Regions from separate parts of the Tardiphaga sp. 215_C5_N2_1 genome, predicted to be linked through region 1. Evidence: riboswitches for the same ligand, from Rfam matches in the RefSeq annotation. Region 1 holds a riboswitch; each other region holds the start of a gene.
What was found. Region 1 has a riboswitch for cobalamin ahead of AB7828_RS12605 (TonB-dependent receptor plug domain-containing protein). Riboswitches for the same ligand answer to the same signal wherever they lie in the genome.
Positions count from the first base shown of each region.

Region 2: it holds a riboswitch for cobalamin, as region 1 does, so the genes downstream of both, metE (5-methyltetrahydropteroyltriglutamate--homocysteine S-methyltransferase) here and AB7828_RS12605 (TonB-dependent receptor plug domain-containing protein) in region 1, are expected to answer to the same signal.
Region 3: it holds a riboswitch for cobalamin, as region 1 does, so the genes downstream of both, AB7828_RS26895 (ribonucleoside-diphosphate reductase subunit alpha) here and AB7828_RS12605 (TonB-dependent receptor plug domain-containing protein) in region 1, are expected to answer to the same signal.

Region 1 covers NZ_CP197240.1:2,628,097-2,632,500, forward strand. The annotation lists gene AB7828_RS12595 (O-acetylhomoserine aminocarboxypropyltransferase) at 1-345, shown strand, start outside; gene AB7828_RS12600 (alpha/beta fold hydrolase) at 349-1,137, shown strand; cobalamin riboswitch at 1,184-1,388, shown strand; gene AB7828_RS12605 (TonB-dependent receptor plug domain-containing protein) at 1,421-3,397, shown strand; gene AB7828_RS12610 (FecCD family ABC transporter permease) at 3,391-4,404, shown strand, end outside.
Region 2 covers NZ_CP197240.1:1,004,419-1,008,822, reverse strand. The annotation lists gene metE (5-methyltetrahydropteroyltriglutamate--homocysteine S-methyltransferase) at 1-1,547, opposite strand, end outside; cobalamin riboswitch at 1,652-1,863, opposite strand; gene AB7828_RS04675 (M23 family metallopeptidase) at 2,032-3,435, opposite strand; gene AB7828_RS04670 (protein-L-isoaspartate(D-aspartate) O-methyltransferase) at 3,543-4,193, opposite strand.
Region 3 covers NZ_CP197240.1:5,662,798-5,667,201, forward strand. The annotation lists gene AB7828_RS26885 (GlxA family transcriptional regulator) at 1-950, shown strand, start outside; gene AB7828_RS26890 (hypothetical protein) at 1,018-1,140, opposite strand; cobalamin riboswitch at 1,330-1,544, shown strand; gene AB7828_RS26895 (ribonucleoside-diphosphate reductase subunit alpha) at 1,664-4,404, shown strand, end outside.

The sequences.
Region 1 (4,404 bases):
TGGGTGCTGCATCCGTCGCTGGAGAACCATCCGGATTACGAACTCGCGAAACGCCTGCTGCCGCGCGGCGCCGGCTCCATCGTCTCGTTTGGTATCAAGGGCGGCCGCAATGCCGGCCGCAAATTCATCGAAGCGCTGAAACTCACCAGCCATCTCGCCAATGTCGGCGACGCCAAGACACTGGTCATTCATCCCGGAAGCACCACGCATCAGCAGATGGACGCCGAGCAACTCAAGGCCGCCGGTATCGGCGAGGAGCTGATCCGTCTCTCCATCGGCATCGAAGCCGCCGATGACATCATCGATGACCTCGCGCAGGCGCTGCGCATCTCGCAGAAGGGCTGAGCGATGCAACTCACCGTCAACGGTCACAAGACCTATATCGCGAATGGCGGCCGCACGTTCGATCCTTCCCTGCCGGTGGTCGTGATGATCCACGGCGCCGGCTTCGATCACTCGACCTGGGCGCTGCATACGCGCTGGTTCGCGCATCATGGCTTCGCCGTGCTGGCGCCGGATCTGCCCGGCCATGGTCGCTCAAAGGGTGAAGCGCTCACGACCATCGCCGATCTCGCAGACTGGACCGCAGCATTGATCGAGGCTGCAGGCGCAAAGACTGCGCGACTGATCGGCCATTCCATGGGCTCGCTAATCGCATTGGAGACCGCCGCGCGGCATCCGGGCAAAATCACGCGCCTCGATCTGATGGGCACGGCAGGAACGATGACCGTCGGCCCGGATCTGCTCAAGGACGCCGAAGCCAATCAGCATTCCGCCATCGACATGGTGTCGATCTGGGGGCTCGGCTTTCGCGCCGAACTCGGCGGCAGCCTCGCGCCGGGGTTGTGGATGCATAGCGGTGCACAGCGCGTGCTCGAAGCCACAAAGCCGGGCGTGTTGTTCGCCGATCTCAACGCCTGCAATACATACCAGAATGCGCTGACCGCTGCGGGCCAGCTTGAAATCCCGGTCACGCTCATCCTCGGCGAACGGGACATGATGACTCCTGCCAAGGCCGGCAAGACCCTGGCCGCCGCATTGAAAAACGCCCGCACGGTGATTCTGCCGGGTACGGGCCACATGATGATGGTCGAACGTCCCGACGACGTGCTCGCCGCGCTACAGCACGAGCAATAGAGTCTAGAAGTCTTCGATGACTGTTGCACCGCGCGGCGCGCTGTGCTTCCTGTCCGGTGTTATCGGTGCCTCCGCAAGGAGGTGAAACGGGAATGCGGTGCGGGGAAATGTCCCCCTATGCCGCGGCTGCCCCCGCAACTGTAAGCGGCCATTCCAGGTCCACAAAGCCACTGAATTTGCATCGCAGATTCGGGAAGGCGGACCGGGAGACCACCGCGAGCCAGGAGACCGGCCGGTAACGAGTTTCACACTCGTTCGACGGTGGGTCGACGGAAGGGGTTATATGACTATCCGGAATTTGGCCGCAGGCACTGCGGCCGTTGTTGTTCTGTCCTGCTCTCACAGTGCTGCCCATGCGCAGTCCAGTGCCGAGCAACTCTCCGAAATCGTGGTGACGGCTGACAGAGCACCCGAACAGCTCAATCGCACTGGCAGTTCGATCAGCGTCGTGTCGGGCGAAACCATTGCGACCAGCAATCCCGGCTCGCTGGTCGATGCGCTGCGCACCGTGCCTGGTCTCGATATCAGTGAAAACGGCGGTCCGGGCGGCACCGCGAATGTGCGCTTGCGCGGCGGCAATACCGGCCAGACGTTGGTGATGATCGACGGCATCCGCGTCAACGATCCCACGGCGGCATCGGGCGACTTCGAATTCGCCATGTTCACGCCTTCGGCGATGGAGCGCATCGAAGTCCTGAAGGGCCCGCAGAGCGCGCTCTATGGCTCAGACGCCATGGGCGGCGTGATCAATATCATTACCAAGAAGGGCTCGGGCCCTGCGCAAGTTAACGTGCGCACCGAAGCCGGCAGCTATGGCACTGTCATGACGCAGGGATCGCTGACCGGCACCAACGGTCCGTGGTCCTACGCTTTCACAGGTGGCGGTCAGCATTCGAACGGTTTCTCGCGTTACGGTTATCGTATCCCTGCCCTCGAAGCACGTTTTCCGAATCTCGAAAACGACAGCTTCGATCGCGTCGGCGGCTCGGCGCGCATCGGCTACGATGCAGGCGAAGGCATCCGGCTGGAATCCGGCATCGTTCATTCGTTCACGCGCGCAGCCTACGATGCGGCCAGCGGTACATATCCAGATACAGGATCGTCCACTGACCGCCTGCTGCAAACCGTCTACGGCCGCGTTGGGATCGACTCGTTCGGTGGGGTGTTGACGCACAACATAACTGTCTCGAATACCCATACCGAGCGCTCGTTCAACGAACTCAGCTATCCACTCAGTATGCGGCCGCCGCCGGGCGCGACCGCGAGGATCTTGGATTACTGGGGCAACAGTCTCGGCGCAGAATACCAAGCGACGCTGAAACTTGGCGCTTTCGGCTCGCTGATCTACGGTGCCAAGACCCAGAGCGAAACGGCACAGACTTTCACCACGGGCATCCTTCCGACACCGACTGCAATGACCTCCACATTGTCGAAACGGCAGGACACAAATTCGGTGTTCGCGTTGTGGTCAGTCCCGATAGGAGAGCGGCTTAACATCACCCTCGGCGGCCGTGTAGATGACGTCGTCGATGTCGCTCGCTTCGAGACGTGGCGCGCGACTGCCGCCTATAACATCACGGAGACCGGGACCAAATTTCACGCCAGCGCCGGAACAGGCGCCAAGGCACCAACGCTGTTCCAGCTCTATTCACAGGCCAACGGCACCCCGTCGCTTTCCCCCGAAACGAACTTTGGCTACGATGCTGGTATCGATCAGAGCCTGTTCAACGGTCGCGTGGTAGTATCGGTCACAGGCTTCGCAACCGACTACAGCAATCTGATCAACTTTGTATCGTTTACACCTAGTGCATGCGCCGCTGACCAGAAGACGGGTTGCTATAACAACGTCGCACGCGCCGAAACCAGCGGTCTCGAAGTTGGCGCCAATGTGGACGTAATTCCCGGCCTGATGAAGTTCAACGCGGCCTACACCTATCTGCACGCGCAAGATCTCGGCAATGATACAGTGCTGGCACGTCGTCCCAAGAACTTCGCCCGCTTCGCACTCACGATCACGCCCACCGACAAGTGGATGATCGAGCCGCGCGTCACGACCGTGTCGAAGCGCTTCAGCAGCGCCAATCAAGTCGGTCAGGTCGATGCCTATACCCGTGTCGATCTCTATACCGAGTACAAGATCGATGCGAACTGGAAGGTCTTCGCCCGCGGTGAGAACATCTTGAATGAGCACTATCAGGAAGTGCTGAACTTCGGCACCACGGGACCTGCGGCTTACGCAGGCTTCAACGCCACATGGTAACCGCAGCGCCAGCAGCACAACGCCGAACGATCGCGACCATCGCGCTCATCGGTCTCGTCACGCTGCTGGCACTGGGCTCGCTCGGCACGGGACCTGTCAAACTCTCGCCGCTGACGGTGCTCGATGCACTGTTCGGCGGCGGCAGCGACGTGCAGCAGATCATCGTGCGCGAAATCCGCTTGCCGCGCGCGATCCTCGCACTGGCGATCGGCGCGATTCTCGGCCTGTCCGGTGCCGCGCTGCAGGGCCTTCTGCGCAATCCCCTCGCCTCGCCGTCCCTGTTCGGCGCGCCGCAATCCGCGGCCTTCGGCGCGGTGCTGATGATCTCGCTCGGTTTGGCCGATGTCCGCTCATGGGCGCTGCCTGTTGCCGGCATCACGATGGCGTTCCTGTCGGTGTTCGTGCTGCTCGGCATCGCCGGCCGCAATGCGGGTCTGCTGCTGCTGATCCTCGCGGGTCTCGCAATCTCCAGCCTAGCAGGTGCCGCGACGGCGCTGGTGATGAACCTGTCTCCCAATCCCTTTGCCGCACTTGAGATCGCGTTCTGGCTGCTCGGCTCGCTGGAAGACCGCAGCTTCCGTCACGTCACGCTGGCGCTGCCGTTCATTGTCGCCGGCGCAATCATTTTGATGAGCCAGCGCTCGGCCTTTCGTGCATTGAGCCTCGGCGAAGAGACCGCACAGAGCCTCGGCGTCAATGTGAGCCGCCTGCGCCTGCTGGTGATTCTTGGCGTCGCACTCGGCGTTGGCGGCGCCGTCGCAGTCACCGGCACTATCGGCTTCATCGGCCTCATCGCACCGCATCTGATGCGCCCGATCATCGGCCATGATCCCGCGCGCCTGCTGATCCCGAGCGCATTGACCGGCTCGGCGCTGTTGCTGGCTGCCGATATCGCCGTGCGCGTCATCCCGTCGACCACCGACATCAAGGTCGGCGTGTTGACTTCGATCATCGGCGTGCCGTTCTTCCTCTATCTCATCATGCGCGAGCGTCGCGCTCTGGGCGGA
Region 2 (4,404 bases), 1.6 Mb from region 1:
ATGTTCTCCTGCCAGCGCACTGCCCTCGCCGTCTGGTTCTGCAGGAACGTCTTGTAGGCGGCATCGCTGAGCGTGCCCCTGACATGGGCCCCGCGAGCGTTTCTCACTTCCGCGGTCTGCGGAAACGAGCCGATGGTCGTGGTCGGAAATGCCGGCAGCTTGAAGCGCCGATGCTGCTCGCTCGCGCGCGTGGCAAAATCGCTGCTGCGACGACGCATAGTCGCATCAACAGAAGCGACGCGTTTGGTGACAGCAAGATCGTGGATCTTCGACGATGCGACCCGCGCGGCTGCCGCCGCATCCGACGCAGCGAGCTTTGCGGCGACATCCGCGCGACTACCAGCCAAGGCGGATCCGAGCGCCGCCAGTTCCTCCATTTTCTGGACTGAAAAGGCCAGCCAGCTTTTGACGTCCGGATCGAGCTCGGTCTCAAGGCCGAGATCGATCGGCACATGCAGCAGTGAGCAGGACGGCGCCAGCTCGACGCGATCCCGCCCCAGCAGATCGACCATGGGTTCCAACCCATCGAGGAGACTGGACAGATCGGACCGCCATATATTACGTCCATCGATCACGCCGAGCGAGAGGACCATGTCTTTGGGCGCCTTCGCAGCGACTTCATCGAACTGATCCTGCGCGCGGACCAGATCGAGATGAAGCCCGGCGACAGGGAGCGACAGGGCCAGATCGAGGTTGTCGCCAAGTTCGCCAAAGTAGGTGTTCAGCATGATCCTGAGCTGCGGGACCGCTTCGGCAAAAGCCGCATAAGTCTTTTGCAGCGCCTCCCGGGCCGGCGCGTCGAGATCGAGCACCAGACACGGCTCATCCAGTTGCACCCATTCGGCGCCTCTGTCGGCCAATTCCCCGAGCACCTCGACATAGACGGGCAGCAATCGATCGAGCAGCATCACCAGATCGAATGACGCATCCGCGCTCTTGGCCAGCTTCAGATAGGTTACAGGCCCGACCAGCACTGGTCGTGTCTGATAGCCGAGCGATCTCGCCTCCTCGTACTCCTTGATCGGTTTGCGCGACGCGAGACTGAACGTCTGATCCTGCGCCAGTTCAGGCACCATGAAGTGGTAGTTGGTATCAAACCATTTGGTCATCTCCTGTGCTGGTACGCCTTGCGACTTATCATGCGCATGAGAGCCGTGAGTGCAGGCCTCGTCATGCGCATCGCCTTGTGATCCACGCGCCATGGCAAAATAGGTCGCGAAGGAAACGTCTCCTCCCTTCCAGCCATAGACTTTGGGGATGGCGCCGACCATGACGCTGGTATCGAGCACCTGATCGTAGAAGGAGAAGTCGTTCGACGGCATGACCGTGATCCCGAGCGACTTCTGACGCGCCCAGTTTGCGGCACGCAACCCGACGCCGACATCGATCAGCGCATTCTCGTCGACTGCACCGGACCAATAGCTTTCCAGCGCCATCTTGAGCTCACGCCGCGGACCGATCCGTGGCGTTCCCAACGTAGCAACAGGAAGCAAGGACGTAGATTTGGCAGAAGACTTGGAAGAAGAAGACTTTGACACAGTAGACATGGCTTAACCCCAATGATTGGGGGCAAAAGGCCAAAGTGACACGTCTGGATTCCACGACGGCAGTCGCGGAATCGCAACCGCACCACCGGGACACCCCGCCCGAGGACGTTTATGTTGTCGAGGCAGGTCTCCTGGCTCGCGGGTCAATGCTGCTGTCCGGCCTTCCCAAAACCTTTGCAGGTCTCAGTGACTTTAATGGACAGCGGCTCACCGCTTACAGTTGCGGGGGCAGCTCCGGCCTTGGCTTAACGCCTCACCGGCTTCCCTCTTAGCTTCGGGCAAACCTTCCCGAAGAACCACGACATGTCCACATATGGGCAACATCGCGCGGCAGTCAACCGAGCTTGCGCGCGCAAGCTGCCCACTCGCAGCAGCGCGTTGAAGACTCCGGAGCTGGAGTGGGCCGTAGCCCCGAGATCAAACGCATCAAGCCCGGCACGAGGCCGGGCTTGCTTAAATGCGAACTACACTTCGTGGATTGCGCTTACGCCCCGTTGAGGAACTGCAGCGGATCGACCGGCGACGAGCCCTTGCGGATCTCGAAGTGAAGCTGCGGCGAAGTAACCTCACCGGACTGGCCGGACTTGCCGATCACCTGACCGCGCTTAATGGTCTCGCCACGCTTCACCATCAGCTCACTCGCATGGGCATATGCGGTGACGTAGCCGTTGGAGTGACGAACGAGGACCAGATTGCCGTAACCCTTCAGCTCGTTGCCGGAATAGGCAACGACGCCATCTTCGGCAGCCTTGATCGGCGTGCCTTCCGGCACGGCGACGTTGATGCCGTCGTTGGACTTACCATTGGTCTTGGCGCCATAGCCTGTGACCACGCGGCCGCGCACCGGCCAACGGAACGTCGGCAAAGCGCCGGTTGCGTCAGCGGCTTTAGTCGGCGATTCCGGCGCGGTTTCTTCAGGCGTCGTCGTGGCACTTGCCAGACGGGCCTTCTGTGCGGGCTCGGCAGAAGCAACACGGGCCACGGCAGCGGACGTGACCGCGCCAACCGGAGCGGCCGTCACGGCTGCGACGGGCGCAGCAAGCGGCGCGGCCGCGGGAGCCGCAGAAGCCGTACGCGCGCCCGGTATCGTAATCTTGGAGCCGAGCTTCAACTGGGCAGTCGGCGCCAGACCATTGGCGCGTGCGAGTTCGGCCACCGGCACGTTGTTCCGGCGCGAGATGCTCATCAGCGTATCGCCGCGATTGACAAAATGCGTGGTCGACGCGCCGACAGCAGGTTTGTTCGGAGCAGCGGCAACGGCCGGAGTTGCCGCAGCGCCCTGGCGCGGAATGATCAGCGACTGGCCGGGCGACAGCGCGCGGGGACCCTTGTAGCCATTGGCCTGCAGGATCGCAGCCGACGAGACGTTGTAGCGTTTCGCCAGACCATCGAGCGTATCGCTGGTGCCGACGATGATCGAGGTGCCGCCATCACGGGCAAGGCCGTTGGTCGCTGCAACCGAGCGCGGTGCCGTGGAGCCGGTGGTTTCGATCGGCGCACGTGCGGGCGGCGGCGTATACATACCGTTGCCGCCCCCGCTGACGGGAGCAGCCGATGCAACCGGACGGGCTGTCGGATAGGACTGCGGCGCCGAGATCGGCGGCGGCAAAGGCTGGGATTGATACTGCGGCTGCGGATTATAGGCCGGACGCTGATACTGCGGCAGTTCCTGGCGCTCGACCGGCGCACGTGGTGCCCGCTGCGGCACAGAGCCGGTGGTTTCGCCCTGCCAGCCAAAGCCACGGGACTGCCCCGAGTCAAAACTTGGATTCTGAGATAGGCGTGTCTGCATGTCGGCGCTGCAGCCCGCAAAACCGATAGACATCAGCGCCAGCACCGCGACCTGCGGAGCGCGACGCGAGTAAAGCAACTCGACAACGCTGGACATTGGTTACTCACTCATACGCAACAAACAACTGAATTGAGTAAACACCGTCTCCGTTACCAAGCCTTTAACCTTGCGACCAACACGTGACAGTCGTTCACGAACTTTTTTCAGAGTTCGCGCGCGATGCCCGGCAGCGCTGGCACAAAACGCACGTCCACCAGCTCCTTTCGCTCCAATCCATCCCCGGTTTTGCGGATCCGGACTAGGGTCTGGACGCCATTGTGAGGACCAACCGGCGCAATCAGAATACCGTCCTCCTCAAGTCGGTCGGTCAGCGCCGCGGGCACCTCCTCCACAGCGGCGGTCACGACGATCCGGTCAAACGATCCCAAATTGGCAGCCGGATTGAGGCCATCGCCGAGCATGACCTCGATATTGTGGAGGCCAAGTGCCTCCAACCGGGTCCGGGCGGCATCGGCCAGCGTGCGATAGCGCTCAATGCTGAGCACGTCGCGGACGAGCTTTGACAGGATCGCGGCCTGGTAGCCCGATCCCGTGCCGACCTCGAGCACACGGTGACCAGCATTCAATTGCAGCTGTTCGGTCATATAGGCTACCACGAAGGGCTGGCTGATGGTCTGACCGCAGGCAATGGCCAAGGCCGTATCCCGCCAGGCATGGGCGCGATCGTTCGGCTCGACGAAGCGATCACGCGGAATATCCTCCATTGCGCGCAGCACCAGCCGATCGCTGATCCCACGGCGCCGCAGACCAAGCTGAAAGGTCATCTGTTCAGGCGGCTGTCCGACGGTAATCATGGAAATGCCTCACGCAGCACAGGTTAGAAACACTCTCGATCTAGCAAAGATAGATTGATGTATTTCTGCGATCGGAACCGGGATAGCCTAACGACAACTTTTATTGTTCCGCGCGCGGAACCAGCAACATACCAGCCTGTTATGGGCGGGGCGCTGAAATCCTGATCTTGCTCTATCTGGTACCGAACACGCGACATGCGTCTTTGGGTCA
Region 3 (4,404 bases), 3.0 Mb from region 1:
TTGCTCTTGCGATCTTTCCGGGCGTCCAGTCGCTGGACGTAGCCGGTCCGCTTGATGTGTTCATGGAGGCCAATGGCTTCGTCGCGCCGGGCGACGGCTACGACATCACACTTGTCGCTGCAGACTGCGCGCCGCTACGTGCATCGAACGGTTTGCGGATATCCGCCGATCTGGCGTTCAGTGATGCGAACAAACCCTGGGATTTGGTGCTGGTGGCCGGCGGGCCTGGCCTGCCGACGGCAGAGGCCGACCCGCAGCTTACAGAGTGGCTGGCCAATACGGCGCTCCAGGCGGGGCGTTACGGTTCGGTGTGCACCGGGGCATTTGCGCTTGGTCATGCCGGCCTGCTTGACGACAAGACGGTGACGACGCACTGGCAGAATGCGCCGCTATTGGCGTTGCGTTTCCCCAAGGCACATGTGGAGTTCGATCGCATCTATAGCCGCGATGGCGCGCTGGTGACGTCGGCCGGTGTCACCGCAGGGATCGATTTGGGTCTCGCGCTGGTCCAGGAAGATCATGGCGCGGATGTCGCCCTGGCCGTAGCCAAGCGTCTGGTTGTGGTGGCGCAGCGCCAGGGTGGCCAGTCGCAATTCAGTCCCTATCTGGTACCGCCGGCCGAGCCGGATTCACCGATTGCGCGAGTCCATGCCCATGTCATGGCGCATCTGCGTGACGCGCACAGCGTGGATGAACTGGCCGATGTGGCGGGCATGAGCGCGCGCACCTTCGCGCGGGTGTTCAAGCTCGAGACCAAAATGACGCCGGCAGATTTTGTGGAGGGCGCCCGGATCGACACGGCACGCAACCGCCTCGAAGGCAGCGATCTGCCGCTGAAGGTGGTGGCTTATGAATCCGGTTTCACCACCGCCGAACATATGCGTCAGGTCTTCGTGCGGCGGCTGGGCCTGACACCCAGCCACTATCGGGCCAGCTTTCGCACGGTCTGATCCGCTCAGGCGAGTTGCAGCGAAGAAATCGGATCGCTCGCAGGAAAGCTGTCCATCAGCGCTTCGTTCAGCATTTCGTCGAGGCGCGCCGGGCGATCTGCTCCGTCGTCTCGAACGCCGTGAGCGCACCCGCTCGCTCTACGAAAGCGTTGAAGTTGATCCTTTCAGTGGTCGTCATCAGGTCGCGCATCGCATCCTCCATCGGTTGATCACGATGTTCTGCGCTTCGCGGTGCTCGGCGGCAACGAATCGCATCGTTCAGAAACCGCCAACGATCCCGCGGTTTCCGCCACACAAGCGGTTGTCCACTGAACCAACAGCCCTACCGAATTTGTTGCGTTCGGCTTCAATGCCCGCTTGACACTTCACCGCGGGTCACACCAAATGTAGATGTCACGGTCCGCCCTGTCGCAAGACTTGGTGGCTAAGAGGGAAGCCGGTAAAGACGCTGTTTTGCGTCATATTCCGGCGCTGCCCCCGCAACTGTAAGCAGTGAGTCTGTTTCGATTGAAGTCACTGATGCGCAAGCATCGGGAAGGCTGAAACAGACATTGACCTGCGAGCCAGGAGACCTGCCGCGACACCAGAACGTCCATGGGCGGGGTGTCCCAGCGGTCGCTTGCAGGCAATGCCGGCGGATCTCCGCCGTGTATTTTGCAGCGTCCTTTCGGCCCCAGCCCCCATTACTTGATGCATCACACGGGGTCTTGCCGATGCCTACTTCCTCTTCCGCTTTGTCCAACGGACGCGATGCGGCTCATGCGCCGCTGATTCAACTGTCGCCGGAAACGCTCGCTGCGCCTGCGCGCGAACCCTCGATGCAGATCATCCGACGCAACGGCACGGTGTCGCCGTTCGACGGCAGCAAGATTTCCGTGGCCATGACCAAGGCTTTCCTCGCGGTCGAGGGCCACACGGCAGCGGCCTCGCGCCGCGTCCATGAGGCGGTGGAACAGCTGACCGGCGAAGTCGTGGCCGCACTGACGCGCCGCGTCGGTGAGGGGCGCACCTTCCATATCGAGGACGTCCAGGATCAGGTCGAGCTAGCGCTGATGCGCAGCGAGCACCACAAGGTGGCCCGCGCCTATGTGCTGTACCGCGAGGAGCGCGCTCGCACCCGCGCCGAGGAACTGGCCGCGAAGCCGGCGCTCGTCTCCAGCGCACCGGTGCTGCATGTCACGCTCGCCAATGGCACCCGTGCGCCGCTCGATTCGGCGCGTCTGGCGCTGATCGTCAACGAGGCCTGCGCCGGCCTGGACGGCGTCGATGCCGCGCCCGTGCTGGAGGAAACGCGCCGCAATCTCTATGACGGCATCACGCTGGATGAGCTGGCACTGGCCGGCATCATGGCCGCGCGCACGTTGGTGGAACAGGAGCCGAACTACACCTTTGTCAGCGCCCGCCTGCTCCTCGACAAACTGCGTACCGAAGTCCTGTCCTTTGTCGGGGGCACGCCGACCCACGCGTCGCAGGCCGACATGACCACGCGTTACGCCGAATATTTCGGCGCCTATATCAAGACCGGCATTGCGGCCGAGCTGCTCGATCCCGAACTCGCGCGCTTCGATCTCAAGCGAATCTCGGCAGCGCTGAAGCCGGAGGGTGATCTCCAGTTTCAGTTCCTGGGCCTGCAAACGCTCTATGACCGGTACTTCCTGCATGTGCAGGGCAATCGGATCGAACTGCCGCAGGCGTTCTTCATGCGCGTTGCCATGGGCCTCGCGCTGCGCGAGATCGACCGCGAAGCCCGCGCGATCGAATTCTACAACCTGCTGTCGTCGTTCGACTTCATGGCCTCGACGCCGACGCTGTTCAATTCCGGCACGCTGCGGCCGCAGCTGTCGTCCTGCTTCCTCACGACGGTGGCCGACGATCTCGACGGCATCTTTAAGTCGGTGAAGGACAACGCACTGCTGGCGAAATATTCCGGCGGTCTCGGCAATGACTGGACGCGCGTGCGCGGTCTCGGCGCGCATATCAAGGGTACCAATGGCGAGAGCCAGGGCGTGGTGCCATTCCTCAAGGTCGCCAACGATACGGCCATCGCCGTCAACCAGGGCGGCAAGCGCAAGGGCGCGGTCTGCGCCTATCTCGAGACCTGGCACATCGACATCGAGGAATTTCTCGATCTCCGCAAGAACACCGGCGACGACCGCCGCCGCACGCACGATATGAACACTGCCAACTGGGTGCCGGATCTGTTCATGCAGCGCGTCGAGGCCGACGGCGAATGGACGCTGTTCTCGCCCGACGAGACGCCGGAACTGCATGATCTCTACGGCAAGCCATTCGCGGAGCGTTACGCGGCTTACGAAGAAAAGGCCGCGCGTGGAGAAATCCGCGTGTTCAAGAAAGTGCGCGCAACTGACCTGTGGCGCCGCATGCTGACCATGGTGTTCGAGACCGGCCACCCCTGGATCACCTTCAAGGACCCCTGCAATCTGCGTTCGCCGCAGCAGCATGCCGGCGTGATCCATTCATCGAATCTCTGCACGGAGATCACGCTGAACACGTCGGACGACGAAGTGGCCGTCTGCAATCTCGGTTCGGTCAATCTGCTGAACCACATCGGCAAAGTCGGCCTGGATCATGCGCAGCTCAAGCGCACCGTGACCACGGCGATGCGGATGCTCGACAATGTCATCGACATCAATTTCTACACCATCCCGGAAGCACGCCGTTCCAACCTCAAGCACCGTCCGGTCGGTCTGGGTCTGATGGGCTTCCAGGATGCGCTGCAGGTGCAGGGCATCGCGATGGCATCGGATGCGGCCGTGGCGTTTGCCGACACCAGCATGGAGGCGATTGCCTTCTATTCCATCTCGGCGTCGGTCGATCTCGCCGCCGAGCGCGGCCGCTATCCGTCCTTCGAGGGATCGCTGTGGAGCCGCGGCATCCTGCCAATCGACTCAATCGAGATCCTTGCGGAGGCCCGCGGTGGTGTGCAGATGGATCGCTCGACCACGCTCGACTGGAACGGCCTGCGTGACCGCGTGAAGTCCACCGGCATGCGCAATTCCAACGTGATGGCGATCGCGCCGACGGCGACGATTTCCAACATTTGCGGCGTCGCGCAGTCGATCGAGCCGGCCTATCAGAACCTCTATGTGAAATCGAACATGTCGGGCGATTTCACGGTGGTGAACGCCTTCCTCGTGCGCGATCTGAAAAAGAGGGGCCTGTGGGACGAGGTGATGGTCTCCGACCTCAAATATTTCGACGGCAGCGTCGGATCGATCGATCGCGTGCCCGACGATCTCAAGGCGCTGTATGCGACTTCATTCGAGATCGACAGCGCATGGTTGATCGAGGCGGCGTCGCGCCGGCAGAAGTGGATCGATCAGGCGCAGTCGCTCAATCTCTATATCGCCAATCCATCCGGCAAGAAGCTCGACCAGCTCTATCGCCTGGCCTGGACGCTGGGGTTGAAGACGACCTACTACCTGCGCTCGCG